Regions from separate parts of the Alkalibacterium putridalgicola genome, predicted to be linked through region 1. Evidence: riboswitches for the same ligand, from Rfam matches in the RefSeq annotation. Region 1 holds a riboswitch; the other holds the start of a gene.
The links. A riboswitch is a leader RNA that binds a small molecule or an ion and turns the genes downstream of it on or off. The one in region 1 is predicted to bind S-adenosylmethionine.
Positions count from the first base shown of each region.

Region 2: linked by a shared signal. The riboswitch ahead of AB4027_RS06415 (hypothetical protein) and the one ahead of metK (methionine adenosyltransferase) in region 1 are both predicted to bind S-adenosylmethionine.

Region 1 is NZ_CP162615.1:1,813,356-1,829,507, forward strand. Features, by position in the region: gene AB4027_RS08570 (M16 family metallopeptidase) at 1-563, opposite strand, end outside; gene metK (methionine adenosyltransferase) at 650-1,837, opposite strand; SMK box riboswitch at 1,835-1,915, opposite strand; gene AB4027_RS08580 (ISL3 family transposase) at 2,711-4,024, shown strand; tRNA gene AB4027_RS08585 (tRNA-Phe) at 4,160-4,232, opposite strand; tRNA gene AB4027_RS08590 (tRNA-Asp) at 4,244-4,316, opposite strand; tRNA gene AB4027_RS08595 (tRNA-Ser) at 4,538-4,627, opposite strand; tRNA gene AB4027_RS08600 (tRNA-Glu) at 4,665-4,736, opposite strand; tRNA gene AB4027_RS08605 (tRNA-Ser) at 4,758-4,846, opposite strand; tRNA gene AB4027_RS08610 (tRNA-Ile) at 4,873-4,947, opposite strand; tRNA gene AB4027_RS08615 (tRNA-Gly) at 4,977-5,047, opposite strand; tRNA gene AB4027_RS08620 (tRNA-Asp) at 5,055-5,127, opposite strand; tRNA gene AB4027_RS08625 (tRNA-Met) at 5,214-5,286, opposite strand; tRNA gene AB4027_RS08630 (tRNA-Ile) at 5,306-5,379, opposite strand; tRNA gene AB4027_RS08635 (tRNA-Met) at 5,387-5,460, opposite strand; tRNA gene AB4027_RS08640 (tRNA-Pro) at 5,472-5,545, opposite strand; tRNA gene AB4027_RS08645 (tRNA-Arg) at 5,562-5,635, opposite strand; tRNA gene AB4027_RS08650 (tRNA-Leu) at 5,658-5,743, opposite strand; tRNA gene AB4027_RS08655 (tRNA-Gly) at 5,775-5,846, opposite strand; tRNA gene AB4027_RS08660 (tRNA-Thr) at 5,857-5,929, opposite strand; tRNA gene AB4027_RS08665 (tRNA-Leu) at 5,953-6,034, opposite strand; tRNA gene AB4027_RS08670 (tRNA-Lys) at 6,052-6,124, opposite strand; tRNA gene AB4027_RS08675 (tRNA-Val) at 6,136-6,208, opposite strand; rRNA gene rrf (5S ribosomal RNA) at 6,234-6,349, opposite strand; rRNA gene AB4027_RS08685 (23S ribosomal RNA) at 6,466-9,381, opposite strand; rRNA gene AB4027_RS08690 (16S ribosomal RNA) at 9,601-11,154, opposite strand; gene AB4027_RS08695 (GNAT family N-acetyltransferase) at 11,557-12,084, opposite strand; gene AB4027_RS08700 (glucose-6-phosphate isomerase) at 12,181-13,530, opposite strand; gene AB4027_RS08705 (NUDIX domain-containing protein) at 13,558-13,950, opposite strand; gene AB4027_RS08710 (CvfD/Ygs/GSP13 family RNA-binding post-transcriptional regulator) at 13,991-14,368, opposite strand; gene AB4027_RS08715 (MalY/PatB family protein) at 14,529-15,704, shown strand; gene AB4027_RS08720 (ROK family protein) at 15,765-16,152, opposite strand, start outside.
Region 2 is NZ_CP162615.1:1,348,869-1,365,020, reverse strand. Features, by position in the region: gene AB4027_RS06415 (hypothetical protein) at 1,168-1,407, opposite strand; SAM riboswitch class I at 1,482-1,586, opposite strand; gene AB4027_RS06410 (pyridoxamine kinase) at 1,764-2,624, opposite strand; gene AB4027_RS06405 (Rid family detoxifying hydrolase) at 2,658-3,044, opposite strand; gene AB4027_RS06400 (acetate/propionate family kinase) at 3,060-4,277, opposite strand; gene AB4027_RS06395 (hypothetical protein) at 4,389-5,519, opposite strand; gene AB4027_RS06390 (M24 family metallopeptidase) at 5,743-6,915, opposite strand; gene AB4027_RS06385 (M20 family metallopeptidase) at 6,965-8,167, opposite strand; gene AB4027_RS06380 (PLP-dependent aspartate aminotransferase family protein) at 8,271-9,467, opposite strand; gene AB4027_RS06375 (PucR family transcriptional regulator) at 9,716-11,230, shown strand; gene AB4027_RS06370 (DUF6718 family protein) at 11,414-11,638, opposite strand; gene AB4027_RS06365 (class 1 isoprenoid biosynthesis enzyme) at 12,410-13,666, shown strand; gene AB4027_RS06360 (phosphatidylserine/phosphatidylglycerophosphate/cardiolipin synthase family protein) at 13,728-15,167, opposite strand; gene AB4027_RS06355 (ArsR/SmtB family transcription factor) at 15,336-15,671, opposite strand; gene AB4027_RS06350 (DUF3784 domain-containing protein) at 15,776-16,084, opposite strand.

The DNA of each region.
Region 1 (16,152 bases):
AGATACGTCTCATAAACTTCTGATGAAGCCACATCATTCAAATCAGAAATCTGGCCATAGCTCAGCATTTGATGCTCAGGTGAATCAAAATACAATGTGTTCAATTTATCATCTGCATACACTGCTTTATCATCGTACCTTGATAAATAGTCATCTCTTAACTTTTCTACTTCTCTTTTAAAAGTGGCATCATGAAATGCCCCATTATATACGTTAGGGAAAAAAATCACCTGACGCATAAAATCCATCACCTTTTCAAAAACACCAGTTTCTTGAATGATTTCCTCATCTATACAGTCCATGTGTAGTGATAAAACATGGTAGTTGCCATATCGTGAAACATCAGTAAAAAAACTTGCTCCATACAACTCACTTAGCTTTTTTCTAAAGTCTATCTGTGTCGGGTAATATTTACTGTTGATATCCATCATATTGGCTAATAGCGTGCGCCTGGTGATCTGATCAGCTCCAAGTGGTGATCTGAATTTCAGTTGTATCGATAAAGTCTTGAATTTAGTCGTAGGTAGAATATGCAAGTATATTCCCTGTTTTAGTTTTATCATATTTTCCTCCGTTAAGATGCTGATCAATTCTAATTTAAAGTACTAAAAATACGGGATCCCTTAAGAAATCCCGTATCCCAGTGACTTTATTTTACGAACCTGACCAGTTCATCAACTTTATCTGTCTCTTCCCATGGCAGTGAAATATCGGTTCTGCCAAAATGACCGTATGCAGCCGTTTGTCTGTAGATCGGTCGTTTTAGATCCAGCATTTTTATGATTCCGGCTGGTCTCAAATCAAATATGTCTCTGACAGCATTGATCAATACTGAGTTAGCTACCTTCCCTGTTTCGAAAGTGTCAATAGAAATGGACACCGGTTGAGCCACACCGATTGCGTAAGCTAACTGCACTTCAACTTTCTCAGCCAGATTTGCAGCAACTATATTCTTGGCAATATACCTTGCAGCATAACTCGCTGATCGATCGACTTTCGTGGCGTCTTTACCAGAGAAGGCCCCCCCGCCATGACGTGCATATCCACCATAAGTATCCACAATAATCTTTCGGCCTGTCAAGCCGGCGTCTCCCTGTGGCCCTCCTATGACGAAGCGACCTGTTGGATTAATATAATACTTAGTATTTTCATCGAGGTATTCTTCAGGAATAACTGGTTTGATCACTTTTTCCAATATGTCTTCCTTAAGTATTTCATAAGTGATATCCGGATGATGCTGAGTGCTGATAACAATAGCGTCTACACGGAACGGTTTATCGTCTTCATCATACTCAACGGTCACTTGTGCTTTACCATCAGGTCTGAGGTAACCAAGTTCCTTGCTTTTTCTCACTGATGCCAGCTGTTTTGTCAGTTTATGACTTAAAGAGATTGGAAGAGGCATCAATTCCTCTGTCTCATTCGTTGCATAGCCAAACATTAGTCCTTGATCTCCGGCACCTATCTTATCTAATTCATCATGAACTTTAGATTTATATTCTACCGAATCATCAACACCCACTGCAATGTCGGGTGACTGATCATCTATGGAAACGAGCACCGCACATGTATCCGCATCAAAACCATATTTGGCTCGGGTATAGCCAATTTCTCTGATCGTATCTCTTGCAACTTTCTGCATATCTACATAGGTTTCGGTTCGGATTTCTCCCGCTATCAGTACAAGGCCAGTCGTCACTATCGTTTCACAAGCGACGCGGGCTTCCGGATCCTTAGTGAGTATCTCATCTAAAATAGCATCACTGATCTGGTCTGCTATTTTATCCGGATGTCCTTCAGTAACTGATTCAGAAGTAAATAGTCTTTTTTCTGTCATTTTTATTCCCCCTTAATTTGCGGTTACAAGGCTTCCGACCGGTTGTGGCCGTCCTATCGGGAATTCATTGTAAACCTCTACCATTTTAACATATAATACATCAATATTCATTGAAATTTAAATAAGATTCAGTATCAAGTCGCCTTATTATTTAACTGGAAAATATGGTAAAATGAAAAAACAGTTCAAAACAAGTTCTTTTGAAAGTAGTGAATACATGTCTCAAAACCATACCCTAACCAAATTCGATAGACTCTATCCATTGACCACAACAATCATAGGCGCTCTATTTGCATACATGCAAACTGAAATTGCAATACTGCCTTTAGCGGTATTGATGATCTATACAACTACACAAGTATTGTTAAAGCGACTACACGATCATCCAGAATCTGAAAAAGTAAGAGCCTTCGTTATATTTATGAATGTTGTGATTTTACTTTATTTTAGTATGCGTTTTTCTTTCTTTCTCTTACCTATTTTTCTGATTCTGACATTCTTTATACAGACAAAGACAATTTTTAATACCATGAAGCTACAACACCTGTATACTTTTCTGTACTCGTATGTAACAGTCATCATCTTCAATCTATTGTCCTATTATCTCCAGGTCCGTTATCTCTCATTATCAGTGACTTTAAAAATAGCTGCCGTTGTCACAACATTTTTACTAATTACAGCACTCGTTAAACACTTTCTAAAACGAAAAAGTACTTGATAGACAAAAAAAGGTTGTACAATAAAAGACGTTGGTGAGAGAGAATCTCACTAACGTCTTTTTGTTTATATTAGAAAACAAGTGAGTTCTCCTGTAGAATAATAGTCGACGAAAACATCACCTAAGGAGGAACTCACTTGCCTACTTCAAATGATATGCGAAACGTTCTAGATATTCAAGATAAACATCTAACTTTTTCCGATAATTGCGTCACCAAAGGTGACTTCAAGGGGAGAAAATGTAAGTTCATTGACTGCACATTGTCCTACGTCCCTAAAGGATGTGCACACTGCGAGGCACCCAATGTAGGGTTCAGTATCTATAAAAACGGCACTCAGACCTCTCGGGTAACCTTTCCCATGGCAGGAATTTTGCCTACATACTTACGTATCAGAAAACAGCGCTTTATGTGCAAGGGCTGTGGTAAAAGTTTTACTGCTCGAACTCCCGTCGTTGAACGTAACTGCTTCATCTCGAACTACATAAAAGCACAAATCTTGACTCAATCCGGTGAAACCCGCTCAATCAAAGATATAGCCAAGCACACTAATGTCTCAGAAGCGAGTGTTCAACGTGTCCTTACAGCGGAAGGTGAACGTTACCGTCCACATTATCATTCACTTCCCAAAAACTTGTCTTTTGACGAATTTAAATACGCCAGTGGGCGCATGGCCTTTGAATACATTGATGCGGAGACGGGCGATATTCTGGATATCTTGCCAGCTAAAGACAGTCGTCATGTCACTCAACACTTTTTATCACGATACAGCCTCAAGCAAAGAAGTGAAGTGAAGACGATAACGATAGACATGAATGCCAGTTATATCAGCTTCATACCCACGTTATTTCCTAACGCTCATGTCATCATCGATCGTTTCCACATCATCCAACTTATTAATCGCTCCATGAACAAGACCCGGGTGACAATAATGAACCAACTGAATAACTCAAATGGCGAAGATCAGAAAAAGTATCGACGGTTAAAACGCTACTGGAAGAAGCTACTTAAGAAAGAAAAAAATATTACTTACACGACCTATACCTTCTACCGTCTTTTCGGTCAACGAACAGAAGCAGCAATCCTATCGGAAATACTGAATTATGATTCAACTCTCAAGACCACTTATAATTTGTATCAGTCCATCATCGCGGCCGTTGAAGCGAACGACTTTGAACAATTGTCGGCTATATTGAATCAGCCCTGTTCACCGGATGTGTCCCCTCAAATGAAGACAAGCTTACGGACATTGAGAAAACATCTAAGCGCGATATGCCATACATTTATTTATCCGTACAACAACGGACTGATCGAGGGCATCAATAATAAAATAAAGGTCCTGAACCGAGTAGCCTACGGCTACCGCAACTTTGCCAATTACAAAAATCGAATCATATTGCACTTCAAGCTTAATCAACAAATAGAACAGAAATCTGTCAAAAAAAATGAAGAGCACACATCAGCTGCCTAGGTAGCTGAGATGTACTCTCCGATAACTTAAAAATATTTAGCTATTATTCTTCACCAACGTTAGTTGACGTAGAACCCAAAAAAAAGACGACAAGTAAGAGGCGGATTGCCAGTTACTGTCGTCTTTTTTGTATGATGGCGCAGGACAGAGTCGAACTGCCGACACACGGAGCTTCAATCCGTTGCTCTACCAACTGAGCTACTGCGCCAAATAAAAAAACGGTCCCGACGGGAATCGAACCCGCGATCTCCTGCGTGACAGGCAGGCGTGATAACCGCTACACTACGGGACCTTTTTTCATAGGTAACACTCCAGTCTAACGACTGAGTGTATCATGCTTGTAAGCTTCTGAAGAAGCAACAATCATTTTTAAAAGAAACACTGTGGACTTACGTCCAAGTGTATCATGCCTGTAATCGCTGAAGCTTCAACAGTCATGAATATGAGACACTGCAGTCTAACGACTGAGTGTACCATGCTTGTAAGCTTCTGAAGAAGCAACAATCATGGCAAAGGAGGATGTGGGATTCGAACCCACGCGCGCTTTGACACGCCTGACGGTTTTCAAGACCGTTCCCTTAAGCCGGACTTGGGTAATCCTCCATGTAAAATAATATACAACACCTCAAGTGTTGTATGATGACCCCTACGGGATTCGAACCCGTGTTACCGCCGTGAAAGGGCGGTGTCTTAACCGCTTGACCAAGGGGCCTTGCATATACAAAAGAAAAAACGGAGAAGGAGGGATTTGAACCCTCGCGCCGGCTAAACCGACCTACACCCTTAGCAGGGGCGCCTCTTCAGCCACTTGAGTACTTCCCCATACCAATAATAATTATTGATATAAATGGGCCTAAGTGGACTCGAACCACCGACCTCACGCTTATCAGGCGTGCGCTCTAACCGGACTGAGCTATAGGCCCCAAATAACTTTATTATACATTTTGTATAAAGCGGGTGAGGAGAATCGAACTCCCGACAACAGCTTGGAAGGCTGTGGTTTTACCACTAAACTACACCCGCATATCAACGGTCCCGACGGGAATCGAACCCGCGATCTCCTGCGTGACAGGCAGGCGTGATAACCGCTACACTACGGGACCTTGAAATGCTTTAATTCGGACACACTGCGAGCTGACGCTCGAGTGTATCATGTCTGTAAGCTTCTAAAGAAGCAACAGCCATGACATTGCGGAGGCAGGACTCGAACCTGCGACCTCCGGGTTATGAGCCCGACGAGCTGCCAACTGCTCTACTCCGCGATAATAGTAATGGTTAAAATGGACCTTGCAGGACTCGAACCTGCGACCGAACGGTTATGAGCCGTTTGCTCTAACCAACTGAGCTAAAGGTCCGCTTCCATAGCGGCGGAGGGAATCGAACCCACGACCTCACGGGTATGAACCGTACGCTCTAGCCAGCTGAGCTACACCGCCATTTTAACACATCGGGAAGACAGGATTCGAACCTGCGACCCCCTGGTCCCAAACCAGGTGCTCTACCAAGCTGAGCTACTTCCCGTACTTTCTTTGTTACATGCACCCTAGAGGAGTCGAACCTCTAACCGCCTGATTCGTAGTCAGGTACTCTATCCAATTGAGCTAAGGGTGCGTGATCTATTATGCATAGATGATGCCGAGGGCCGGAGTCGAACCGGCACGGAGAAAACTCTCCGCAGGATTTTAAGTCCTGTGCGTCTACCAATTCCGCCACCCCGGCCTGGGATAACTCTCAAATATAAGAATTGGAAAGCGGAAGACGGGATTCGAACCCGCGACCCCCACCTTGGCAAGGTGATGTTCTACCACTGAACTACTTCCGCAAAAAAAATATGCCGGCTAAAGGAGTTGAACCCTCGACCCACTGATTACAAATCAGTTGCTCTACCAACTGAGCTAAGCCGGCTTAATATTATGGAGAAACACTTATGCGGATGGAGGGACTTGAACCCCCACGCCGTGAAGCGCTAGATCCTAAATCTAGTGCGTCTGCCAATTCCGCCACATCCGCTTGCTTCTCACAATATATGAGCCGTGCTGGGCTCGAACCAGCGACCCTCTGATTAAAAGTCAGATGCTCTACCAACTGAGCTAACGGCTCTAAAAATGAAATGGAGGCTAACGGGCTCGAACCGCTGACCCTCTGCTTGTAAGGCAGATGCTCTCCCAACTGAGCTAAGCCTCCAGTGTAACATAAAAAGTAAAAGTCTGCACGGCAACGTCCTGCTTTCACAAAGGGAAACCCTTCACTATCCTCGGCGCTGGGAAGCTTAACGGCTGTGTTCGGAATGGGAACAGGTGGGTCCTTCCCGCCATCGTCACCGCACAGTGACTCTTCTTTTTATTTTTTTGAGAACTCTGTTCTCTCAAAACTAGACAGTTGATTTTACGTACACACAACGTTTTTCTACAACACCGCATCTTACCCTTAAGCCACCTTTGGTGGTTAAGTCCTCGACCGATTAGTACTGGTCCGCTCCACATATCACTATGCTTCCACTTCCAGCCTATCTACCTGATCATCTTTCAGGGGTCTTACTTCCTTAAAGGAATGGGAGATCTCATCTTGAAGGGGGCTTCACGCTTAGATGCTTTCAGCGTTTATCCCGTCCACACATAGCTACCCAGCGATGCCAATGGCTTGACAACTGGTACACCAGCGGTGTGTCCATCCCGGTCCTCTCGTACTAAGGATAGCTCTTCTCAAATCTCCAACGCCCGCGACGGATAGGGACCGAACTGTCTCACGACGTTCTGAACCCAGCTCGCGTACCGCTTTAATGGGCGAACAGCCCAACCCTTGGGACCGACTACAGCCCCAGGATGCGATGAGCCGACATCGAGGTGCCAAACCTCCCCGTCGATGTGAACTCTTGGGGGAGATAAGCCTGTTATCCCCAGGGTAGCTTTTATCCGTTGAGCGATGGCCCTTCCATATGGTACCACCGGATCACTAAGCCCGACTTTCGTCCCTGCTCGACTTGTAGGTCTCGCAGTCAAGCTCCCTTCTGCCTTTACACTCTACGAATGATTTCCAACCATTCTGAGGGAACCTTTGGGCGCCTCCGTTACATTTTGGGAGGCGACCGCCCCAGTCAAACTGCCCATCTGACACTGTCTCCCGACCGGTTAACGGTCGTGGGTTAGAGTGGCCATACAGCGAGGGTAGTATCCCACCAACGCCTCCACCAAGACTGGCGTCCTGGCTTCATAGGCTCCTACCTATCCTGTACAAGCTGTACAGACACTCAATATCAAACTACAGTAAAGCTCCATGGGGTCTTTCCGTCCTGTCGCGGGTAACCTGCATTTTCACAGGTACTATAATTTCACCGAGTCTCTCGTTGAGACAGTGCCCAAATCGTTACACCTTTCGTGCGGGTCGGAACTTACCCGACAAGGAATTTCGCTACCTTAGGACCGTTATAGTTACGGCCGCCGTTTACTGGGGCTTCAATTCAGAGCTTCGCCGAAGCTAACCCTTCCTCTTAACCTTCCAGCACCGGGCAGGTGTCAGCCCCTATACATCTTCTTACGAATTAGCAGAGACCTGTGTTTTTGGTAAACAGTCGCTTGGGCCTATTCACTGCGGCTGACCAATTGGTCAGCACCCCTTCTCCCGAAGTTACGGGGTCATTTTGCCGAGTTCCTTAACGAGAGTTCTCTCGATCACCTTAGGATTCTCTCCTCGACTACCTGTGTCGGTTTGCGGTACGGGCAGCCTACTTCTCACTAGAAGCTTTTCTCGGCAGTGTGACATCGGATACTTCGGTACTTAATTTCCCTCCCCATCACAACTTGTCCTTAAGAGAAAAAGCATTTGACTCTTTCTCAGACTTGTTGCTTGGACACGCTATTCCAGCAGCGTGCACATCTTAGCCTCCTGCGTCCCTCCATTGCTCAAACAAAGCAGACTGGTACAGGAATATCAACCTGTTGTCCATCGCCTACGCCTTTCGGCCTCAGCTTAGGTCCCGACTAACCCTGGGCGGACGAGCCTTCCCCAGGAAACCTTAGTCATTCGGTGGACGGGATTCTCACCCGTCTTTCGCTACTCATACCGGCATTCTCACTTCTAAGCGCTCCACAAGTCCTCACGATCTTGCTTCAACGCCCTTAGAACGCTCTCCTACCATAGAACCATTGGTTCTATCCGTGGCTTCGGTATCTTGTTTAGCCCCGGTACATTTTCGGCGCAGGGCCACTCGACTAGTGAGCTATTACGCACTCTTTAAATGATGGCTGCTTCTAAGCCAACATCCTAGTTGTCTAAGCAGCCCCACATCCTTTTCCACTTAACAAGAATTTGGGGACCTTAGCCGACGGTCTGGGCTGTTTCCCTTTCCACTACGGATCTTATCACTCGCAGTGTGACTCCCGGATCTACATCTGTGGCATTCGGAGTTTATCAGGATTCGGTAACCCGATAAGGGCCCCTAGTCCAAACAGTCGCTCTACCTCCACGATGCATATTATCCGAGGCTAGCCCTAAAGCTATTTCGGAGAGAACCAGCTATCTCCAAGTTCGATTGGAATTTCTCCGCTACCCACACCTCATCCCAGCATTTTTCAACATACTTGGGTTCGGGCCTCCAGTGCATTTCACTGCACCTTCACCCTGGACATGGGTAGGTCACTTGGTTTCGGGTCGACGACGGCATACTCTACGCCCTATTCAGACTCGCTTTCGCTGCGGCTCCACCTCTTCGGTTTAACCTTGCATGACATCGTCACTCGCCGGTCCATTCTACAAAAGGTACGCCATCACCCATTAACGGGCTCTGACTACTTGTAAGCACACGGTTTCAGGTGCTGTTTCACTCCCCTTCCGGGGTTCTTTTCACCTTTCCCTCACGGTACTGGTTCACTATCGGTCACTAGGGAGTATTTAGGCTTGGGAGATGGTCCTCCCGGATTCCGACGGAATTTCTCGTGTTCCGCCGTACTCAGGATCCCGGCTAGGCAAGGTTGAATGTCGCATACGGGGCTTTCACCCTGTCTCGCATAACTTTCCAGTTATTTCTGCTATTCTCGCTTGTCCATGTCGCCAGTCCTACAACCCCAGAAGGCAAGCCTTCTGGTTTGGCCTCTTCCCGTTTCGCTCGCCGCTACTCAGGGAATCGCATTTTGCTTTCTCTTCCTGCAGGTACTGAGATGTTTCAGTTCCCCACGTCTACCTTATCCATAGCTATGTATTCACTATGGATATATCACTTGATGAAAAGTGATGGGTTCCCCCATTCGGAAATCTCCGGATCAAAGCTTACTTACAGCTCCCCGAAGCATATCGGTGTTCGTCCCGTCCTTCATCGGCTCCTAGTGCCAAGGCATCCACCGTGCGCCCTTATTCACTTAACCTGACGGTTAAGGGTAATTATAGCGATGAGAGTTTCGTCTTAAAACAAAACTGTTCTCAATTTCTATTTCTCGGTGTTGTTTCTTAACATTTGTGTTTGTTATAAAATCAACTATCTAGTTTTCAAAGAACAAAGTCTGAAGGAAAAGTATCCCTCAAAACTAAACAAAGTAAAAGCAACCTGTGCAAGGTTCCGTTTGCCCTAATGGCAATATCCTTAGAAAGGAGGTGATCCAGCCGCACCTTCCGATACGGCTACCTTGTTACGACTTCACCCCAATCATCCATCCCACCTTCGGCGGCTGGCTCCCAATAAAGGGTTACCCTACCGACTTCGGGTGTTACAAACTCTCGTGGTGTGACGGGCGGTGTGTACAAGACCCGGGAACGTATTCACCGCGACGTTCTGATTCGCGATTACTAGCGATTCCAGCTTCATGCAGGCGAGTTGCAGCCTGCAATCCGAACTGAGAATGGCTTTAGGAGATTAGCTAAACCTCGCGGTCTCGCAACTCGTTGTACCATCCATTGTAGCACGTGTGTAGCCCAGATCATAAGGGGCATGATGATTTGACGTCATCCCCGCCTTCCTCCGGTTTATCACCGGCAGTCTCGCTAGAGTGCCCAACTGAATGCTGGCAACTAACAATAAGGGTTGCGCTCGTTACGGGACTTAACCCAACATCTCACGACACGAGCTGACGACAACCATGCACCACCTGTCACTCTGTCCCCGAAGGGAAAGCCCAGTTTCCTGGGTGGTCAGAGGATGTCAAGATCTGGTAAGGTTCTTCGCGTTGCTTCGAATTAAACCACATGCTCCACCGCTTGTGCGGGTCCCCGTCAATTCCTTTGAGTTTCAGCCTTGCGGCCGTACTCCCCAGGCGGAGTGCTTAATGCGTTAGCTCCAGCACTGAAGGGCGGAAACCCTCCAACACTTAGCACTCATCGTTTACGGCGTGGACTACCAGGGTATCTAATCCTGTTCGCTCCCCACGCTTTCGAGCCTCAGCGTCAATTACAGACCAGAAAGTCGCCTTCGCCACTGGTGTTCCTCCATATATCTACGCATTTCACCGCTACACATGGAATTCCACTTTCCTCTTCTGCATTCAAGTCTTCCAGTTTCCAATGACCATCCACGGTTGAGCCGTGGGCTTTCACATCAGACTTAAAAGACCGCCTGCGCTCGCTTTACGCCCAATAAATCCGGACAACGCTTGTCACCTACGTATTACCGCGGCTGCTGGCACGTAGTTAGCCGTGACTTTCTGGTTAGATACCGTCAAGGAGGTGCCAGTTACTACACCTCTTGTTCTTCTCTAACAACAGAGCTTTACGATCCGAAGACCTTCTTCACTCACGCGGCATTGCTCCATCAGGCTTTCGCCCATTGTGGAAGATTCCCTACTGCTGCCTCCCGTAGGAGTCTGGGCCGTGTCTCAGTCCCAGTGTGGCCGATCACCCTCTCAGGTCGGCTACGTATCACTGCCTTGGTAAGCCATTACCTTACCAACTAGCTAATACGCCGCGGGGCCATCCATAAGCGATAGCCGAAGCCATCTTTAATGATCTAAGCATGCGCTATGATCACCTATGCGGTATTAGCACCCGTTTCCGGATGTTATCCCCCTCTTATGGGCAGGTTCCCCACGTGTTACTCACCCGTTCGCCACTCTTCCGCACTCTGCAAGCAGAGTGCTTCATCGTTCGACTTGCATGTATTAGGCATGCCGCCAGCGTTCGTCCTGAGCCAGGATCAAACTCTCATTTTGGTAGTTTGAAATAGCTCAATTTAAATAATGTGAGTTAAACATGTTAACTCGTTTGTGTTGTCCTGATCCGATAAAACGGATCGAAGACCCCTGCACATTTGGTTGTTTTACTTTGTTCAGTTTTCAAAGATCTCACTCGTTCAGACGTTGACGACGTTTCGTGTCAACTCATATAATATTACAGGCTTTCGTTTTCGTTGTCAAGAACTTTTTGAAATTATTTTAGAAAACATTTCAAAGTTGTAAGCGTTCCCTTTGCCTCTACGACAACTACTTAAGTATATCTGGTCGTGAGTAAAATGTCAACAACAAATTTATAAAACCTCGCTGCTGGAATTCAATCGTTGTTTTGCAGCAACGAGATTAATAATAACAGGTAATTCAACTATAGTCAATACTATTTTATATTTTATTTTCCCAGAAGTATAAATGATAATCCTGCAGGTCTTCACCATTGTCATATTGCTCGACCGATCCAACGAATATGAACCCATTTCTTTTATAAAACGAGTTCAAATAGTCATTAGACGCTACACAGTCTAAACGGAGTCCGGATTTTTCATCTCTTACCGCAACCTCTATTGCTTTATCCAGCAATAGACTTCCGGAATTCCGGCCGTGTTCATCTGCTGACAAAGCCAATCGGTGCAAATAATAGACATCACTCGTTTCATCTATTCCCCAAAAGTCTTTATCCCAGGCTGTCTGCTTACTCCACAAGGCAAACGTTCCTACTATATTTTCAGACCGGTATACGAGGAATACCTCCTGACGTTCGATAGCTCCTTCAATATTATGAACGTCTTCTCCTTTTAACAAACCTGCCCACTGAGTGGATCCTTTTTTATTCAGCCACTCCGCCGTTTCGAATAATAACCGTTTTACAAGACTCAAATCCTTTAACTGTGCTGGCACTACATTAATATTCATCATAAAGAACCCCTCTCTCAAAGCTATTTAATTAATAGAATACACGATATTAAAAAAAGAGAAAAGAGCAAATGCTCTTTTCTCTTTTAAAGCAGATTATAATCTGTTATTCAGTTCTTTTGCCAGATCTTCAAATCCAGGTTTTCCTAATAGTGCAAACATATTTTTCTTATAAGCTTCTACACCCGGCTGGTCAAACGGATTGACACTGTTTAAATAGCCTGAGATTGCTACAGCAGCTTCGAAGAAATAAAAGAGATAACCTAATGTATAAGCTGATGTATCTGGGATGGTCAATACAAAGTTTGGCACTTCGCCATCTGTATGAGCCAAAACAGTTCCTTCAAAAGCTTTCGTATTCACGAAGTCGATTTCTTTTCCTTCAAGATAACCTAAACCGTCCAGATCTTCTTTTTCTTTAGGGATGGTCAATGACTTCTTAGGCTTATCCACTTTAATAACTGTTTCAAATAAGTTTCTTCTACCGTCTTGGATATACTGCCCTAAAGAGTGCAGATCAGTAGAGAAGTTTGCACTTGATGGGTAGATGCCTTTTTGATCTTTGCCTTCTGATTCACCGAATAATTGTTTCCACCATTCTGAAAGGTACTGCAAGTTTGGTTCATAATTGATCAGCAGTTCTGTCACTTTTCCTTTTCTATACAGGATGTTTCTTAAAGCAGCATATTGGTACGCACTGTTTTCAGTTATATTCTCATTAGCGAAATCCACACGAGCCTGATTTGCACCTTCCATCAGCTTGTCTACATCTCCCCCGCCTACAGCAATCGGCAGCAGACCTACAGCAGTCAATACAGAAAAGCGTCCGCCGACATCATCAGGGATAACAAAAGATTCATAGCCTTCAGCGTCAGCTAATGATTTCAGTGCACCCTTCTCTTTGTCTGTTGTAGCAAAAATACGTGATTTTGCTTCTTCTTCACCATATTTTTCGATCAGAAGGTTTTTGAACACTCTAAACGCCAAAGCAGGTTCAGTTGTCGTTCCAGATTTAGAAATAATGTTGACAGAGAAATCTTTCTCTCCAATCACTTCGATCAGATCTGATAAGTAGGTAGAACTGATACTATTACCTGCAAAGAAAATCTGAGGTGTATCACGTTTATCTGCACTCAGTTCATTATAGAAAGAGTGATTTAAAAAGTCGAGGGCGGCTTTTGCACCCAAATAAGAGCCACCGATACCGATAACAACAAGAACTTCTGAATCAGATTTGATTTTATCAGCAGCCTTTTTAATGCGGCTGAACTCTTCCTTGTCATAATCTTCCGGTAAATCTACCCATCCCAGAAAGTCACTACCGGGACCAGTCTTTTCGCGCAGCAACTTGTGTGCAGCAGTGACTTGCGGCTGCATATAATCCAATTCCTCTTTATTGATAAACTGACCCATTACCTTAGAGTCATCAAATGTAATGTGTGACATAAATTTTTTCCTCCATTTTTTTATATTTTATATAAGTAAAAATTGTGGAACACCGGAAATTTTCCACTCTTCCAGTGTAGAGACGATATTTTCTGAATGGACCCATGATAAATCATTATTTTCTATCAAGAGATCTTGGGGGGATGAAAGGTCATCGTCTTCATAAATAAACACGAATAAGGGAATACGATTGTCGTGAACGATCGCATTGGTCAACTCGTTCAACTCTAAATTCTCGATATTAATATCGACGATTTCTTTCAGTCTGTTTATCACACAGGCTAGCCCTGTCTTTTTAGGTTCAACGACAGCGGCTGGAAACGAATATCCATCTTTCTCTTCTTTAACCAAAAATACATAACGACCTTCTTCATCTTTAACTAAGATAGTACTGGCTACATAATGGTTTCCCTTAATCACTATTATTTACACCCTTCTATTACTAAATTTTAAGGACTGGCTATTTTCTGCTGTTTTCGATTTCCTTCAGAGCTCGTTCTGTCCATTCAGGCATCTTATCATCGATCGATTTAAATCCGACACCTGTTTTCCTTCCATATCTGGAGATGTTTTTCCGGTTTGCAAAAGGATGGTATTTAGGTTTCTGAAGACTCCTTAGAGATAAACTGATTTTGTTAGAATATTCATCAATATCCATGATCATGACATCGATTTCGTCTCCTTTAGAAACAATTTCAGCTATATCTTTTATATATCCATGTTTCAGTTCTGATATATGAATAAGCCCCTGTGTGTCCTCATCTATGGAAACGAAGGCTCCGTACGGTTGAATTCCAGTAACGGTTCCTCTTACTTTCTGACCGATTTTGTAGACCATGAACTCACCTCTTTACTATCATGGCATGATTCGAATTATCATAAAATAGTATAGCATGAAAAAGGCAGTTTTGGAAACCATCTTATGTATTTACCCCCTTGATATCATAAGTCAGATGAAAGATACTTAAACTATACTATTATGTTAAAGGAGCGATCACATGGATTTTGAGAAGATAGTTGACCGGAAACAGACGAGCAGTGTCAAATGGGACAGAGCTGAGAAGATTTTCGGCAGTCCTGATGTTTTACCTATGTGGGTAGCTGACATGGATTTCGATAATGCCCGCCCCATTAAAGATGCCCTCCGAAAAATGATCGATGAAGAAGTCCTCGGATATACTTTTCCCCCGGATTCACTCTTCACTTCTATCAGTAACTGGCAGAAAACCAAGCATAACATGCCCACGGAAAGAGAGAACATCCTGTTGTCGCCTGGTGTGCTGTCATCCATTGCTGTAGCTGTCCAGGCTTTCACTGAACCCGGAGAGAGTGTACTGATACATGAACCAGTTTACCCCCCGTTCTTTTCAATGGTCAACAAAAACGAACGGCGTGTTTTCCGCACTTCTCTGGATATTGAAGATGGACAGTACACAATGGATTTTGATGATATAGAACGTCAGTTTAAAGATGAAAATATCAGGTTATTTGTTTTAAGTAATCCGCATAATCCCGGCGGAAGAGTATGGTCAGAAGATGAGCTGGTCCAACTGGTAGAATTGTGTAAAAAATATAAGGTGATCCTGATCAGCGATGAGATCCACAGTGATCTTGTATACAGTGAGAAGACTTGTGTATCACCTGTTACTTTAGATGATTCATATAAGGACTGGGTGGTCACCCTTCATTCAGCTACTAAGACTTTTAACATTGCAGGGGTTAAGACTTCTTTCATCCTAGTCTTTAATGAAGTTTTAAAGGCTAAGCTGGTAAAGGTCCAGGAAGAAACCGAACTGGATATCGTTAACACATTTGGGATGAGAGCGACTGAAGCTGCCTTGTCAGAGTCAAATGAATGGCATGAAGCCTTACTTGAAAAACTGGAAGCCAACCGTTCGATCGTCACCGATTTTTTTGACAAAGAACTTCCCGAGGTCTCCTATATGGTCCCTGAAGCCACTTACCTTTTCTGGTTCGATGCTTCTCGTTTAGGCGTTGACGATGATAAGTTGAGAGAAACGTTTGCTCAAAAAGGAAAAATTGGACTGAACGATGGCATCAGCTACGGTCCAAGCGGAAAATCATATATGCGACTGAATTTTGCTGTCCCCAAGTCTCTTCTTATGGATGGCCTGGAGCGGATCAAGACTGTTTTCGATCATTATAGTAACTAAAATAGTAACTAATATATGTAAAAAAGCATTTCTCGACTTAGAGAAATGCTTTTTTACTTGCTATAATTCTTTTTGTGCCAGGAGCAGGCACCCAGTTACGCCCGCATTGTCATCCAGTCCCGGCGAGACAATATACTCGTCTAGGTCTGGTGTCGCCACATAACCATTTACCAGCTTGGAAAATTCTTTCCTGATAAGCGGGTACAGCTGTGACTGTTTCATGACCCCACCGCCTAAAATGATTTTTTCAGGACTAAGTGTCAACGTGTAAGTCATCAGCGCTTGCGCAAGATAGTAGGCTTCAATGTCCCATACGTCTTTCCTGTCGGTCAGATACTGAGCTTTTTTATTGTATCGCTGTTCTATCGCTGGACCGGCAGCAAGTCCTTCCAGACAGTTGCTGTGATAAGGACAGGTGCCTTTAAAGGAATCTTCTTCGTGCATTCTG
Region 2 (16,152 bases), 460 kb from region 1:
AGAAGAAGTTTCAAATCGTAACTATTACGATTTGTTAAAAAATAATCACGACTATAGTAACTGTAAATCAACTTTTAAACAGTGAAGCCAACATAGACAGCCAGATGAATAAACAAATCATAATCTGAAAGCAGATGATCAAGAGTGTGTATGATGTAAAATAGAAGAAAATTCAAAGTTTTGACTTTGTCCAGCACGAGCAGCAAATAATAGATCATTTAGAAAAATACGGATCAGCGCAGATATTCAGGACGATTCTATGAAACGCTGATGGCTAATCATACGTGGATCGAACTGAAATCAGCTTGTAAAGCTTGCTGAAATGATGGAATTGAATCCGAAGTCATGCAAAGCGAGACAAACGCGACAGATGGAAATTATTACGATAGAAAATTATAAAAATAAAATCAGCAGTTTGAAATGATACGATAGACAGAAAAAACTAAATCATACATAATTATTAAATAAAACAGCTGTAAATCAGGTTGAATTGAATTCAATTCAGAACGGAATCAAGAGAGACTTGAATTTGATCTATAATGATCCCGAGAGAGGCTTATCTCATATAATCTACTTGGTATAATATATATTATGTAAACTAAAATAAAGAAAATGAAACCAGCCGTCAAGATACGTTAAAAATTGAATTAATCCCCTATTTATTGCTTTATTTTCCTATAAATTTCTTTACTTAAGATAAATCATGGATTAATCATGGATTTATGTGTTATTTATTGTCGTTAACTCAACTTAAAAGAGAAATAAATCCGAAGCGCTGTCACCGGCCTGAGACTTACAAGAAATCTATCATATATTCTGCTCGATCAGTAAAGTTGAATTTTTTTGAGGCTTTCTTTGCTGCCGATCTGATTTTATTCCAGATATTTTTATTCTTCGTATTTTCTGAATCTCACTGTATTTTTTAAAAAATTGATTCCAGTCATTATTTAATGTTTTAGACCAGAATATCTGCTGAAATGGTCAATCCATCAATAAATCCTTTATCAGATCAATGAATCATTTCAATCAGTTCAATCAGTCGATCAGTGATCCCAAAATAAAAACCATCTCGACGACGATTAGCTATAAACTTAGTCGTTGAGATGGTTTCACGTGCATTCTATGACGATTTCAGCTGTCTATACTGATACAGTACTCGAATAGTAATCACAGCGCGCCAAAAAGAGTTTCTTCGACTTTATCCAAGCGTTCCAGTGCGTCATCACGGTCACTTATCAAAGCATCCTTAATCTGGTCCAATTCGTCACGCATTTCTTCAACTTTAGAAACCCGTCTGTAAACGACAAAAATCGATACTGGAAAACGTCGGTCAATTTTCGACCTCAAAAGCGCTTCACGACGGTCCAAAGCATAATGCACATGGTTTATTCTTTCATCTAAAAACATGTTACCAACTCCTTTTCTCAATTTAAATCACAAAAAAAGCACCACTTGAAATAAAGTCGTGCCTGAAGGCGTTGGACTCATCTTTCAAGATTTCTCTTGTTGGATTTAGCACAGTGCCGGTTACGGTCTGCTGCTGAAGCTTCACAGGGCCAATTCCCTCCGCTTGCTCTTGATAAGGTGTTTATGTGATTAGCTATAAGATACCGTATAAACGCTTATTTGTCAACGTTTAAGTCCTGTCAGACATGCTGTCAGAAATAGAAAAAGAGAAGAGTCTCCTCTTCTCCCCCCTCCTCCCTCACCTCTATCCAGTTCAAGAGATGCTGATAAACTGAATGGTACAGGGTGAAGCTTTATTAAAGACTGCGGCGTATCTCATCGATCTCGTTTGAGAATTCTGGAATGATCGGTTCGAAATAAATGCCAAGCTTTGGATCACGCTCGACGGTCGTGCTGTGTCGCAGTGATTTTTCGATATAATCCGAGCTTTTAATGACCGCTTCTTTGACTGAGTAACCCAGCAGATAATAAGCGGTGATGAAACTGACTGAAATGTCACCGACGCCTTTGAACCACACATCCTCTTTTTCGTGCATATGGTAAAAAGGTTTGCTGTCCTCGGAGTAAATATAATACCCTGTCTCTCCTTCGCGCTTGTCTCTGTTTTGATAAACGCTCGTCAACACCACATTTTTTGCCCCTAAGTCACATAGCTTTTGAGCGATCTTTGGATAATCCTCCGGTCCCAAGTCGTCTGAATACGGGTAATCGGTGATCAGACAGGCTTCAGTTAAGTTGGGAACGATAATGTCGGCGTACTTAACAAGCTTGCGGAATTTCTCAGGAAAATCTTCACTGAAGCCTGCATACAGTTTGCCGAAATCAGCCATGATCGGATCGATGATGACCGGCATGGCACGATCCACAGAGTCCAGGTAATCGATCACCGTGGTTATCTGCCTGCTGTCCGCAAAGTAACCGGTCAGTGTCCCTTTGAATTGGATATCCAGATCTTTCCAGTGAGCCAGTATCGCATCAAAGGATTCATTCAAATAGTGCTTCACGATACCGGGATAACCCAAGGTATGCGTCGACAGCAGCAAGGTCGGCAGCAAGGCGACTTCGAACTGAGCTGCTTCTAAGATAGGCAGATTGGACATGCCGGCAACCTTTGCGACGCCGGGCAAGTCGTTGATCACTAATACCTGTTCACTCATATGTTTCCACTCCTTTTTTAAAGTCAGTGACCGTTAACCTTCATTCGTTAAGGCGATGACCTCTATTTCGATTCGGGCATCCAGTGGTAAAGCCCCCACTTCGAAGGCGGTTCTTGACGGATACTCCCCTTCTTCAAAGAAGCCGGCATAGACGGCGTTGAAGGCTTTGAAATCGCTGATGTCTTTTAAAAGGACAGTAGTTTTGATGATTCTATTCATACTGCTGCTGTTTTCTTCCAGGATTGCTTTGATGTTTTTCAAGGCCTGTTCGGTCTGGCTCTCGATCGTTTCATCAACGAGTGAACCCGTGCTGGGATCCATGCCCAGCTGTCCTGAAGTGTAGATCATGTCTTTCACTTGTGTTGCGATAGAATACGCCCCAATGGCTTTTGGTCCATTTTCTGCAGATAGTCTTTTCATTTTAAAAACCCCTTTTTAGTTTGATATTTTTACTCCTTCGCCTAAGCGTTCCACCTGTCGTGCGATTTCGATTTCTTCATTTGTCGGCACATTCAAGACAGCGACTTTTGCCCCTTTTTTCGAGATGATCGCTTCTTTACGCGTGTCATTCCTCTGCTCGTCTATCTCCATGCCGAACCAGGACAGTCCACTGACGATCGCCTGTCGGATGCTCGACGAGTTCTCCCCTATCCCTGCGGTAAAGACGACCGCATCTGCCCCGTTCATTTCAGCCATATAGCTTCCGATATATTTCTGAACGCGGTTGACGAATATCTCTAATGCCAGTTTGGCCCGGACGTTGCCGGATACTGCAGCCGTTTCGATATCGCGCATATCACTTGAAATACCGGACAAGCCTAAAAGGCCGGATTTGTTGTTGAGGATAGCGATCATGTCATCGACCTCATCAAGTCCAAGTTTTTCCATCAGGAATGGCAGGATAGACGGATCCACATCTCCGGACCGTGTCCCCATCGTCAGACCGGCAAGGGGCGTGAAACCCATCGATGTATCGACCGAACGTCCGCCTTCAACAGCAGCGACCGAGGCACCGTTTCCAAGATGACACGTCACGATCTTCAGATCCTCTATCGGTCTGTTTAGGAGCTCTGCCGCACGTTTGGCGACATAACTGTGACTCGTTCCGTGAAAACCATATTTACGCACGCCGTATTTCTCATAGTATTCATAAGGGATACTGTAGAGATAGTTCTCTGAAGGCAGCGTGGCATGAAAGGACGTATCGAACACAGCGACCATGAGCGTTGCAGGCAGCACGTCTTTGAATGAACGGATGACTTTTGCCTGAGCCGGGTTATGCAAAGGAGCCAGATAACCCAGCGAGTCGATCTGATCGATGACGTCTTCAGTGATCACTACAGAATCCGGGAACAGTTCCCCACCTGATGCCACTCTATGCCCTACCCCTTTGATCTCGCTGCTGTCATTAACTATCGACAAGATATAAAACAGCTTGAACAGGAGATCCACGGCTTCCTCGTGATTGGCGATATCTTTCGTCTGTTTAAAGTTTTTTTCTTCCCCGTCGGCATGATAAGCGATAGAAATGATCGAATGACTCAAGCCTATCCGTTCGATCAGTCCTTTGGCAATGACCTTTTCGTTTGGCATTTTAAAGAGCTGAAATTTCAGACTGGAACTCCCTGCATTGACCGATAGTATTTTTTTCATATGATGATCTCCTTATTAAGTTGGCATTGAATAGGAATAAGCCAGAGAGAAAGATAAAAGGTTCATTCCTCTTCTGGCTTAAACGTATTTATCTAACCGTGATGACTTACCTTAAGCTTTTTTAACTAGTTTGACTTGCTTTTTTCTAGAAGTCACGACCAGCTTATAAAGTCGGTAGGCGATGGCCACAGCATACACGCCTAAGCCGATACGTCCGGAAACAGACATCAGTACATTGATGATTTGAGCGTAAGATCCCAGGAAGCTGATACCAAAGGCAAGCAGAATAATGAGGATACCGGTGATCTTGTAACGCGTTGTGCCGCGCTCGGCAAAGTAGTCCGCTGCGATCAGAGCGATCGGTGCTGTTGTTGTATAAGAAGCAGCCACGATCATGGCGACTAAAGCAACAGCCAGTCTTGGTGTGTGTGCCATTGCGACGCTCACGTTCGGTGCAGCAGCTCCGATAACTAAACTGATGTTGGCGACCTGAGAAGTGATCATTAAGCCTGTGAGCAGTGCCAGAATGATAAAGGCAGCGGCCAGCCAGGTCACGGTTTCACGGTTGGACGCATCTGGATCAACAGTATACGTGCTGACAAAGTAAGGAACTAGGAATAAAATCAGATAAGAGTGATGCAGGACCGTTGAGACGAGCCAGGAATCACTGGTTCTGAAGACATCCTGATTTGCCAGGATAAGTTCTGAACCGCCGGCGATACCGTCAACCGGATCGATCAGGCTGATGACGAATACCAGGATCATTGCGATAAGAATAAACGGTGCAATTTTACTGATGATATCGATCATCTTCTTGAACCCGACAAGGACAGACATGATCAGCAGAAGGACAAGCCCGGTCGACCCGACGATATATGGCAGACCATAGAACTGATTCACTATCGAACCCGTTCCCGAGATGAGCTGGAGCAGTGTGAAAAAGACAAAAGCTGCCGTGTAGTAATAGACCGCTGTCCCGACATACTTTCCTAAGAACCAGATAAAGACGTCTTTAGGTTCTGATAGTTTGTGTTTCTTGGCGACAAAGATAACGACAAAGGCAAGTGCTGCGATCGAGATCTGGTTGATCACGACCCCCAGGATGCCCATGATGCCGTGCGTCCCGTACGACTGGAAGAATTCCTGGCCAGTCCCTGTCGACGCCCCGATATAATAAGCGATCATTGCACCTGTCATAGCTAAAACAAAGGACGGTCGTACACTTCTATTTTTTTCTTTCATAATAATAGCTCCTTTAAATATGATTAAGTTCAAAATAAGTGACCTTGCGTTTCCTGTCATCAGCGATCCCTTTAAAGTAGACAGATGGACTGAATACTTTATTAAAAACACGCCCGTTTGCAGGATGACGGTACCGCAAAGGGCGTATGCTGTTTTTAATAAGAGATATCTGACGGTGCAGCGAGTCGGATTCGGGTACTCCTTTGCAGTCTACACAATTTGTTTAAACAGTGAACAATTTACGTGGGAAGTTAGCCAATGTTTCATAGCCGTCTTCCGTGATAACGACCGATTCACTGATCGATACGCCGAAGTTGTCCAAGTACATACCTGGAATACAGTGGAACGTCATGCCAGGCTCAAAGATAGTTTTGTCTCCAGGACGCAGGCTGGCAGTATGCTCGCCCCAGTCAGGCGGGAAGTTGAGGCCCATTGAATAGCCGATGCGTGACTCTTTATGGAAGCCGTGTTTCTTGAGCACTTTGTTCCAGGCCGCTTCGACCATTTCTGCTGTGTTGCCAGGCTTGAACTGTTCCAAAGCAGCGTTCAGTCCTTCGATCGTGATGTCAGCTGTTCGCTTCACTTCTTCGCTTGGTTCGCCGATAGCGATCGTACGCGCAAGTGGTGAGTGATAACGCTGGTGTGCACCTGCGATCTCGACCGCTACAACAGTGTTGTCCGGATATTTCTTGTCAGACCAGGTCAAGTGCGGTGCACCGGCTGTTTCGCCTTCAGGAAGCATCGGCACGATCGCTGTATAGTCGCCGCCGAACTCTTCTGTTCCTTTGATTTGTGCGTTGTAGATAGCCGCAACGACGTCGTTTTCACGCACTCCGGCAGCCATGGTGTCGATCGTTGCCTGCATGGCTTTTTCAACGATCTTGCCGGCACGTTTCATCAGTTTGATTTCTGCTGGTGATTTCACGATGCGGACCCAGTTGACGATCAAGTCGCCGTTTTTGAAGTTGGCATCCGGCAGGCCTTTTTGCAGCTGCTCGTAAGCTTTGGCTGTGAAGTAATAGTTGTCCATCTCTAGACCGATGTTTTTCTTGTCTAAGCCGAGTTCTTTAACCACTTTAGCGACATAGTCCATTGGGTGCTTGGTCAAGCTCTGTACGTGATCATCGCTGTAAGCACGGACATGCGCTTCGTCTAAGTAAGTCGTTTTCACGACGCCGCTGAAAGCATCCATGTATCGTCCGATGAAGTAAGGCATTTCTTCGTTCACGTCGACCAGAACCATCTGATGGACGTAGAATGACCAGGCATTGTGGCCAGTCAGATAGCACATGTTTGCTGGGTCAGTGATCAAAAGGACATCGATATCTTTCTCTTTCATGCTCTTTTTCACTTTGTCTAAACGGGTCATGAATTCTTCTCTTGGAAACATTGTCATTGTATTGCACTCCTTTAAAATTGTATTTTTTATAGTTTAAGGCTGTAGATTATTTCAAGAACTCCAGGGCTGAATGGACATGGAACTTCACGCCGGTGATCAGTGTATCTTCATCGATGTCAAAGTTTGGTGCATGATGCGGATACGTGGTCCCTTTGCTTTCATCACCCGTACCGATAAAGACGAACGCACCGGGTACGTTGTTGCGGTTGATGAATTCGGAGAAGTCTTCTCCGGCAAGACAGAAGTAAGGCTGGATCTGGTCCGCTGTGGTGAAGTTAGGCAGCACGCGCTCTTTCAAGAAGGCCACACTGTCTTCATCATTGATGACTGAATAGCTGCTTGGCACGATCTCGATGTCGTAGTCGATATCATGGGCCGCACAGATTCCGTCGATCAGACGTCTGAACCGTTTTCGTGGATGCTGAGGCGTATCATCGTCGCCGTCGTACAAGTAACGCAGCGTGCCTTCCATTGTTACTGTGTTGGCTAGGGCATTATATGACCCATCAGAAACCACTTTGCCGAAAGCAATAACAGTTGGATCAAGAACGGAGATCTCACGTGTCTGCAAGGTTTGTGCTGACGTGATGATGTTCGCTGCACACGGCACGGGATCTTTGGCTTCGTGAGGAGCTGACGTATGTCCGCCGCGACCTTTCAAGATCAGCTTGAAGATAAACATTTCTGCCATGACCGGTCCGGACTGGATGCCGATCTTGCCGCTTTCCACCTGCGACCAGAGATGGACACCGAAGGAAGCGTCGACTTTAGGGTTTTCAAGGACGCCCTCTTCGACCATGAACTTGGCTCCTTCTTCTTCTTCGTTTGGCTGGAAGACGAGTTTCACGTTACCTTTCAGTTCGCTTTGGTGATTCTTCAGGACTTTGGCTGCGATCATCAGCATAGACGTATGACCGTCGTGACCACAAGCATGCATCACACCAGGGTTCTCTGATTTGAATGGCAGATCAGTCTCTTCCGTTACTGGAAGCGCATCCATATCTCCGCGCAGTAAAATCGTTTTGCCGGGCTTCGGTCCTTCGATCAAGCCAACGACACCGGTATTGAACATGCGCTGAGTCGGGATACCCAGGTCATTCAGGTATTTCTCGACGATTTCAGAGGTGCGGAACTCTTTCGTCCCCAGTTCCGGGTGACGGTGAAAGTCACGACGCAGTTCGATCAGTTCATCATGGTGAGACAAGATCTCTTCTTCTAAAACAGTTAAATCCAATACATTTTGAGCCATAGATTTTATCCTCCTGTCATATCCTTTAACTGGAGCCTGCCTGCATGCCGTAAATCTTGACACGCAGGGTCAGGTCAGCAGTTTATTTATTTTTTAGTTTGTGTTAGATAAGGGCCAGTGACTGTTCCAGGTCTTCGATCAAGTCTTCCACATCTTCGATACCCACAGAGATTCTGATCTGTCCGTCGTAGATGCTTGATGCTTCTCTTTCTTCAGGCGACATGTCGAAGTGACTCATGGATGGTGAGTGCTGGATCAGCGAGTCGACGTTGCCTAAACTTGTGGCCAGACTGAAGACTTTCATGTTGTTCATCACGGTACGGACTGAATCCATGCCGCCGTCCAAGTCGAAACTCATCAAGCCGCCGAAGCCGCCGTTCATTTGCTTTTTGGCGATCTCGTGTGTCGGGTGGCTTTCAAGTCCTGGGTAATAAACGTTCGTGATCTTTGGATGTTTCTCCAGGTATTCAGCGACCTTCATTGCGTTCTGACACGTGCGTTCCATGCGGATGCCCAAAGTCTTCATCCCTTGTGTGACCTGCCATGCACCGAACGGGTCGATGACTGAGCCAAGCGTCTGCAGATATGGCATGCGGCAGCGGTCGATGCGTTTCTTGTCGCCGACGATCACACCAGCTGTAACGGAACCATGTCCAGCCAGGAATTTCGTTGCTGAGTGAACGACCAGGTGTGCCCCGAGTGTCAGTGGGTTCTGCAGATAAGGTGAAGCGAACGTTGAGTCAACGATCAATGTCATACCTTCGTGTTCTTCTACGATGTCAGCGACAGCTCTAATGTCTGTGATCTTGAGCGTTGGGTTCGCAGGTGTTTCCACGTAGACGACTTTCGTGTTTTCCTTGATGGCGTCTTTGATGTTCTGCGGATCAGTTGTATCGACTCGAGTGATCTCGATCCCGTAGTTGTTCAGAACTTGTGCGAACAAGGTGTAGCTGCAGCCGTAGATAACATCACCGATGACAGCATGGTCGCCGGCTTTCAGTGAACTCATGACAGCGATGGAGATAGCGCCCATACCTGAAGCAACGGCCAGTCCAGCGTCGCCTTTTTCAAGGACTGCCATTCTTTTTTCCAGTTCGTCAGCGTTAGGTCCGCCAAAGCGAGTGTAGACATACCCTTCGTCCACGTTCTGGTTCAAGTGGACAGCACTATCAAAATCCTTCAGTATGTATGTGGATGTTTGATAGATCGGGCTCACGTGAGTCATGGCTGATGGCTTGTAGCTTCCTTCTACCACCGCGTGTTTTTGTGCTGAATGTAACAAGTCTGTATTCATTCCCATTTTCTATTCCTCCATTTTCGTATTTTTTAATTTGTAGTGATGGTTTATCAATTTGTCGAAATCGATAGGTCAGTATTGTTTCCGCTTACATCTTTTGATGAAAAAATTTGATTCGTTCATTATCATCTGCTTTCTTTTCTCTTTGTTTCTTTGATTAACCTTATGATATACTAACGGTAACGCTTCATCAACGTACAATAGTGAAGGAATTATCAATCGGTTTGTACTACACATTGTAGGAGGAAAAAATGTTAACTCTTAAAGATATCATGGATATGGACATCCTGAAAGACGCCACGGTAATCAATGAACCAGAAGATTTTTCAGAAGTAAAGGTTGATTATATCTCTGTCCAGGAACCTCCTGTAGAAGGCTTTGTACGTGAGAACGAGATCGTTATCTCGACAGCGGCCGCCCTGGACGATACGGCTGAACTGACCCGATTCATACAAGATGTCTATCAGGCAAAGGCTGCAGCCCTCATCTTCTCTTTCAAACCCGGTTCACAGAACGAACTCAGCCCGGACGTCATCGACTTGGCGAATGCGCACCAGCTCCCGCTAATAGAGATCCCCTGGAACGTGCGTTTTTCTGATGTCATCGAGGCTGTGACAAAGGAACTGAAAGCAAAGGACTTACATAACGAATCCACATGCATCAAGCTGCAGGAAAAACTGCTTCAGCTTTATTTTATGGATGAATCGCTGGAACATGTAGCCGAACGCGTTGCCGTGTCGACCGGTCATTCCATTAAAATTACGGATAAGCACAAAAATGAAAAAGGGCGCTACATTTTTGACGATGCAGAAGCCTTTCATGAAATAGAAATAAAAGTAAACAGCACCTTGTATGGCTATTTATATATTGCTGAATCTCCCCATACAGATGAAGAGCCAGTCGACATCGACCTTCTGAACCATTATATCAATGTCCCCCTGTCCCTCTGGTTTGAAAAAGAGGAAGTCATCAATATAACAGGGCTGAAACTCAAAAATGATTATATCTGGAAACTGGCTATCGAAAAAGACACGACACCGGAGATAGTGAATCAAGGCGTTCAACTTGGTTTCAACATGGATGCGCTCTACTTCTGTGTGCTTCTGAAGATTCATTCAGTCGATCATGCTGCGGAAAATTATAGTTCGCTGACGATAACAAAGGTCGAAAAGAAAATCATCGGTCTGCTGCAGGAGAAAAACATTCAGGCTATGATCAGTTTCAAAAACGATAGATTTATTCTGTTTCTGGAAAATCAGCCGGAACTGAATACGACGGCCCTCCTTGACGAGATCGAAAAGGTCCTTTCAGAAATGGATCCCTCATTCAGATATCACTGGGGCATTGCGGAACGCACGTCAGAAAAAAATGCCTTCCCCGAACAATACCGGAAAGCAAAAATCGCTCTGGAACAAGCACTGGACTTGAACATCTCGCGTCTGGACTTCAGGCAAAGCCGTATCACCAGCCTGATCAACCAGATGACGCCACGCCATAAAGTGCGCGAACAAGCCTATGCCCTTTTGGATGTGATCATACAGAATGACCGCTATAACGAAAATGGCATGGACCTCATCCAGACAGTGATCGTGTATATCAAAACGAATTTGAATACCAGTGAAACGTCACGTGAATTAAGTATCCACAGACAGTCCCTCCTTTACCGGTTAGCTAAATTCGAAGAACTGACTACATTGTCTCTGAGTAACGCCGATGATTTATTTATACTTCAATATTATCTGAGGCTCCTGGGCAAGTTTCAGTGAATGCCGGTTTTCAAAGAGCCACTCGCATATAGTTAAGTAAACGAGTGCACAGGTATATAAAGAAAAACACGATGATCCTATACTCCTGTGTGGCGGAATAGGATCATCGTGTTTTAACTGACAAGGATCAGCTTTTGCTTTTTCTACAGAAGTGCTTACATATACTGGCGCGTCAGTATTCGTTTACTTCAGGACTTTTTTGATCGATTCGATAAACAATTCAAAATGTCCCACATTGAATACGGGCAAAAATTCTTTTTTATTGCATATCTCGGAAGTGATGAAGATATCAATATCGCGATTCAAGTATTCCTGTTCCAGGTCGCTGATCAGTTGTATGTCAGCTGAATCATATGTATAAGCAACGGACCCGTTTCTTCCGTGTTTTTTGGCTATAACATAGGCCATAATTCAGTTTCCTTTCTCTATGTAGATAATGATATATACTATTTCTTTAGTTAGTTAAGGTCTATACATGTTAACAACGTACAAAAGATGTCAACATTTGTATTTTACGCTATTCTGTTTGGTTAATCCATACACTTATAAACAAAATGATGAATAAAATCAGTTTGAAGCACGTTTATGGATCTCTACCCTTCTCGATATGAAAACTATCTGAGGAAAAAGTTCTGTATTTCAAAGACTCAGTGTTCAGTTGGCTTTTTAGTTAAGGGAATAGACGTCTATTTCAGGAAGTCACTGGCTTGTTATCCGATGAGTATGGGCTATACGCGCATATAACAGGAACTCGAGTGTGAGTGTATTGGTGAGATGCGGTTATAGAGGCGTATAACTGGAACTGATGGGTGATCTTCTTGCTGAGTATCGGTTATAACGATGTATATCATTAACTGACGCGTGGTCGTCTTACTGAGTTGCGGCTATAGGGGTATATAATAGGAACTGGCGCATGACAGTCTTGCCGAGTTCCGGTAATAGAGACGTATAACCTGAACTGGGGCGCGATTGCCCCACCGAGATACGGATATGAAGACACATAACGGTAATTCAAAACGTATTCCTCTTCTGAGTTCCGGTTTCATGGACCATAAAGATATTAGAGTGCTAGTTCTCGTGTCGAGATCCGTTAACTTCTATGCTACAGTCGCTTTCTATACTATTTATCCAAACTTAGCGTTATAATTAGACTAAACCTGGCACAAGGAGGTCCTTATCTTGATCGATGCACTCCATCTACATACAAACAATACCATTCCCATAGACGAACTGATGGCTTCGGCTGTGGGTGAATACACTAAAGAAAGACCCTTCCCTGCCGACAGATTCAAAACGGTTCCTTTATGGAAAAAGCTCTGGAATGAGCGGCGTCTTAAGAAGCTGATCAATAAGCTTTTGGATGACATCGAACCGTATCTTCCTGAAATAAAGGAGCATAGGGATGCTCCTTCAGAATTGTCTGCTTCAACATTGAATGCATTGAAGGTTCTCGTTACAGGGACCATGCACGCGATCGATGCGGAATACCTTTTGTTCGAGCGGCCCTTCCTGACTCACTTTATCGATCAGGGTTATCTGGATGTCGCTGAAGCCTTTATCTTTAAAGCCAGCAAAGAAGATGGCCAGTTAAGTCACGAGGAAGTGTTTCAGGCTCTTCGTAATGTCTGGATCATGAACAGCCTTCAGTTATGCTGGAATCTTCCTCTTGAACTGACGCCGCCGATATATGCCTACAGCATGCTTTATCCTTATACCGATAATTTACTGGATAATCCCATGATCAGTCCCGAGACTAAAGACGACTTCAACCAGCGTCTGGGCAAAGCACTGGCCGGTGAGCGTCTTTCATCTAACGATAAAGCGGAACAAAGGATCTTCACGTTAGTCGAACACATCAGCACACATTTTCCGCCGACCCGCTTTCCCCTCGTGACTGAAAGTATCCAGCTTATTCATGAAGGACAAGTCAAAAGTCTACTTCAAAGCAATGGGATGTCTTTAGACCAAGAGGAAATAAGGACGATCAGTTTTTTTAAAGGAGGTACCTCAGTTCTTGCTGATGCCTATTTGGTCAAAGGAACACTCACAAGTGATGAGATGGCTTTTGCCTTTCACTATGGGGCCTTTCTCCAGCTGCTGGATGACCTACAGGATAAAGAAACGGATGAAGAAGTGGGAAGTCAGACTCTCTTCAGTTCAAAAAAGGATAAGGCAGCAGTTGACCAGGAAATCCGACGGTTGATCACGTATATCTTTACTGTAAATAAGAGAGATCCAGAGGAGTCTGTTCCTTTCTCTCGTATGAAAGACGTGATCAGCCAGTGTACTCTTTTGATGGTGATGGAAGCGGTCGGAAAAAGTCCGGAGATCGTGACACGGTCCCTTTATAAAGAACTGGAGACTTTTTCACATGTCCGTTTGACGTTTTATAAAGAACTGGAAAATAGACTGAGTGAAATTTTTAAGAATGAATAGACAAAAACGGACAGGAAGAGAAGCTCTTCCTGTCCGTTTTAAAGTTTTTCAGATCATCAGATTACAGTAGACTCTCCAGTGGGTGGAAAATAATATAAGCCAATCCCAAAATGAATTTTTTATACCAGGGTGTCGGAACGTTCTCTGCCGTATCCTCAACAAGTTGTTCGGCGTAGTCGTTGTACGGGACACTGTTTCGGGCGATATCTTTAAGACTCTCTTCCAGTGCCGTTGACAGTTCCGGACTGTCTATAACAACCAGATTTTCCTGACTTAAGAACGAACTGCGCGGGTCAAAGTTAAAGGACCCCACTAAACTCAAACGGCGGTCGAACATATAGGCTTTCGCGTGAATGTAGCCTTTCCCCTGAAAATGATAAAATTGCGTGGTGTCATTACTCAATTCTCTTAAATACTTACGCTGACCGGCGATGGCAGGAAAGTTAGTCGACACAGCCATCGAGTTAGTGATGAAGAAAATCTTGGCGGTCGTATGCTTCAGCGAGATGTATTCTCTCATCTCTTCACTTGGTACGACATAGGGACTTTGGAAGATCACACTGTTTTCGGCTTCATCAAACAGTCTTCCAAGCGTTGCCAGGATATGCGGATCTTTTTTCCAGCGCTGGATTCCATTTGTGACCAGACTCACCTTGCGAGTCGGGTACATGTGCTCTTCCCAGTCGATCGTTCTGCCAGCACCGTATTGATTGTTTTTTTCGGCTTCTTTAACGGTCGATACCAGTTTTTCATAGGTCTCATTTGCAAGCTTCTCATATCTGTTCATGATATGACTCGGTCTGACACTTGTATACGGATGGAACCACATGGATTCAAAGTACTCTGTATACTGCTTCACGACACTTTCGTCATAGCGATCGGGGTCTTTATTGATGATCACCACATCGCGGTCGTAAACTGCTTCTTCATTATCTTTGACAAAGAACGCATCTTCCAGATTGACGCCACCGGTTAAAACATAACATTCATCGATGATCATGTACTTGTCATGCATCCGATTTTGCCATGTCCAGGGACGCAGCCAGTCAAACTCTTCATAAAACGCCAGATTGACATTCGGATGAGCCATCAGTGCCCAGTATTTGCCATTACTGATCCCAAACAGGTTATGCCCTTTGCCATCAAACAGGATATAGACTTCAACCCCTCTGTCTGCGGCTTTCAACAGTTTACCGTAGAACAAATCACTGGCGGCACCGTCTTCGATGGAAAAGTTGGCAAATTTTATTGTTTTCTTTGCGGACTCAATCAGGTTCAGGTGCAGTGTCAGCAGGATATCCTGGGTATCAAAGAATGCGGCCTTGTCCGGACCCTCGTCTTCATCGTCACCATAATAATACGGCAAACCCTTTTCTTCCAGTTCTTCTCTGCTTTTCGGTTTCTTATAGTGAAGCAGGACATTAGAAGTGAAAAAAGCATACCCTAAATAAGCACCGAGACCGATCAACCCACCTTTAGCTATCTTTTTTAACATGTTCATCAACCCTCTCCGGTCCTTTCAAAGTGTTCATTAGTAACTTTAGTATAACATTTATTATTGTAACGATAAAAAATAGTGATTCTACTTGAGAGATGAAAAAACAGGAGCTGTACGCCCTCTATGTTAGAGTGATCGTCCAGCTCCTGTTTCTTTAAAGTGATTAGATATTTACCCAGCACATGACTTACACGTTTTGTCGTCAGTCGTCGTGTCCCTGCATACACAGTCTTCAGTATGTGAGAGGTAATGCTCCGTCTGTTTAAGAAACTGGCTGGCTGTGTCTTGGCTGATCGAATAGTGGTTCCATGTCCCCTCTTTTCGGACAGTGACCAGACCAGCTTGCGTCAAAGCTTTGATATGATGCGAGAGTGTCGGCTGAGTAAAGTCGAAGTGCTCCAGTATACCGCAGGCACACATCGAACCGCAGGACAGCATATCAAGGATTTTGACACGTTTCGGATCGGATAAGGCCTTGGCTATTTGTGCGTAATTTTCATAAGTCATTCGTCTCGTCTCCATTCAAAGGTCACTTTATCTTTAGTGTGATTTATAAATCTAGGTCAGCTGATACACTTGCATACCTTCCATTTCCAAACCGTTACGGTGATTTACTTTTCATCCTCATCGTCTTTCTGTGCAAAATACATGACGATCATCGTCCATACGATAAAAATGGCAGTGACTGGTGTGGGAGGAACACTGATTCCCATGTATTCCAACAAGGCCAGAAGAAGGAAAATCCCCCCCGTGATGTATCCATAATAACCCAGGATCTTTCGGTAGCTTTCCGTATTTTTATTGTTCTTTTTTGCATTAGGCTTCGTATTATAATAAGCGATCAGTATGTTCCACTTCAGGACATGTACAGCAAAGCCGATCGCCAGCAACACGATACCCATGAAAAGGTATGTCAGCATGGTTTTCCTTCTTTCTAGGTGGTTTCATGTAGAACTCAAAGTGTAGATTTAATGCTAGCAGAATGCCA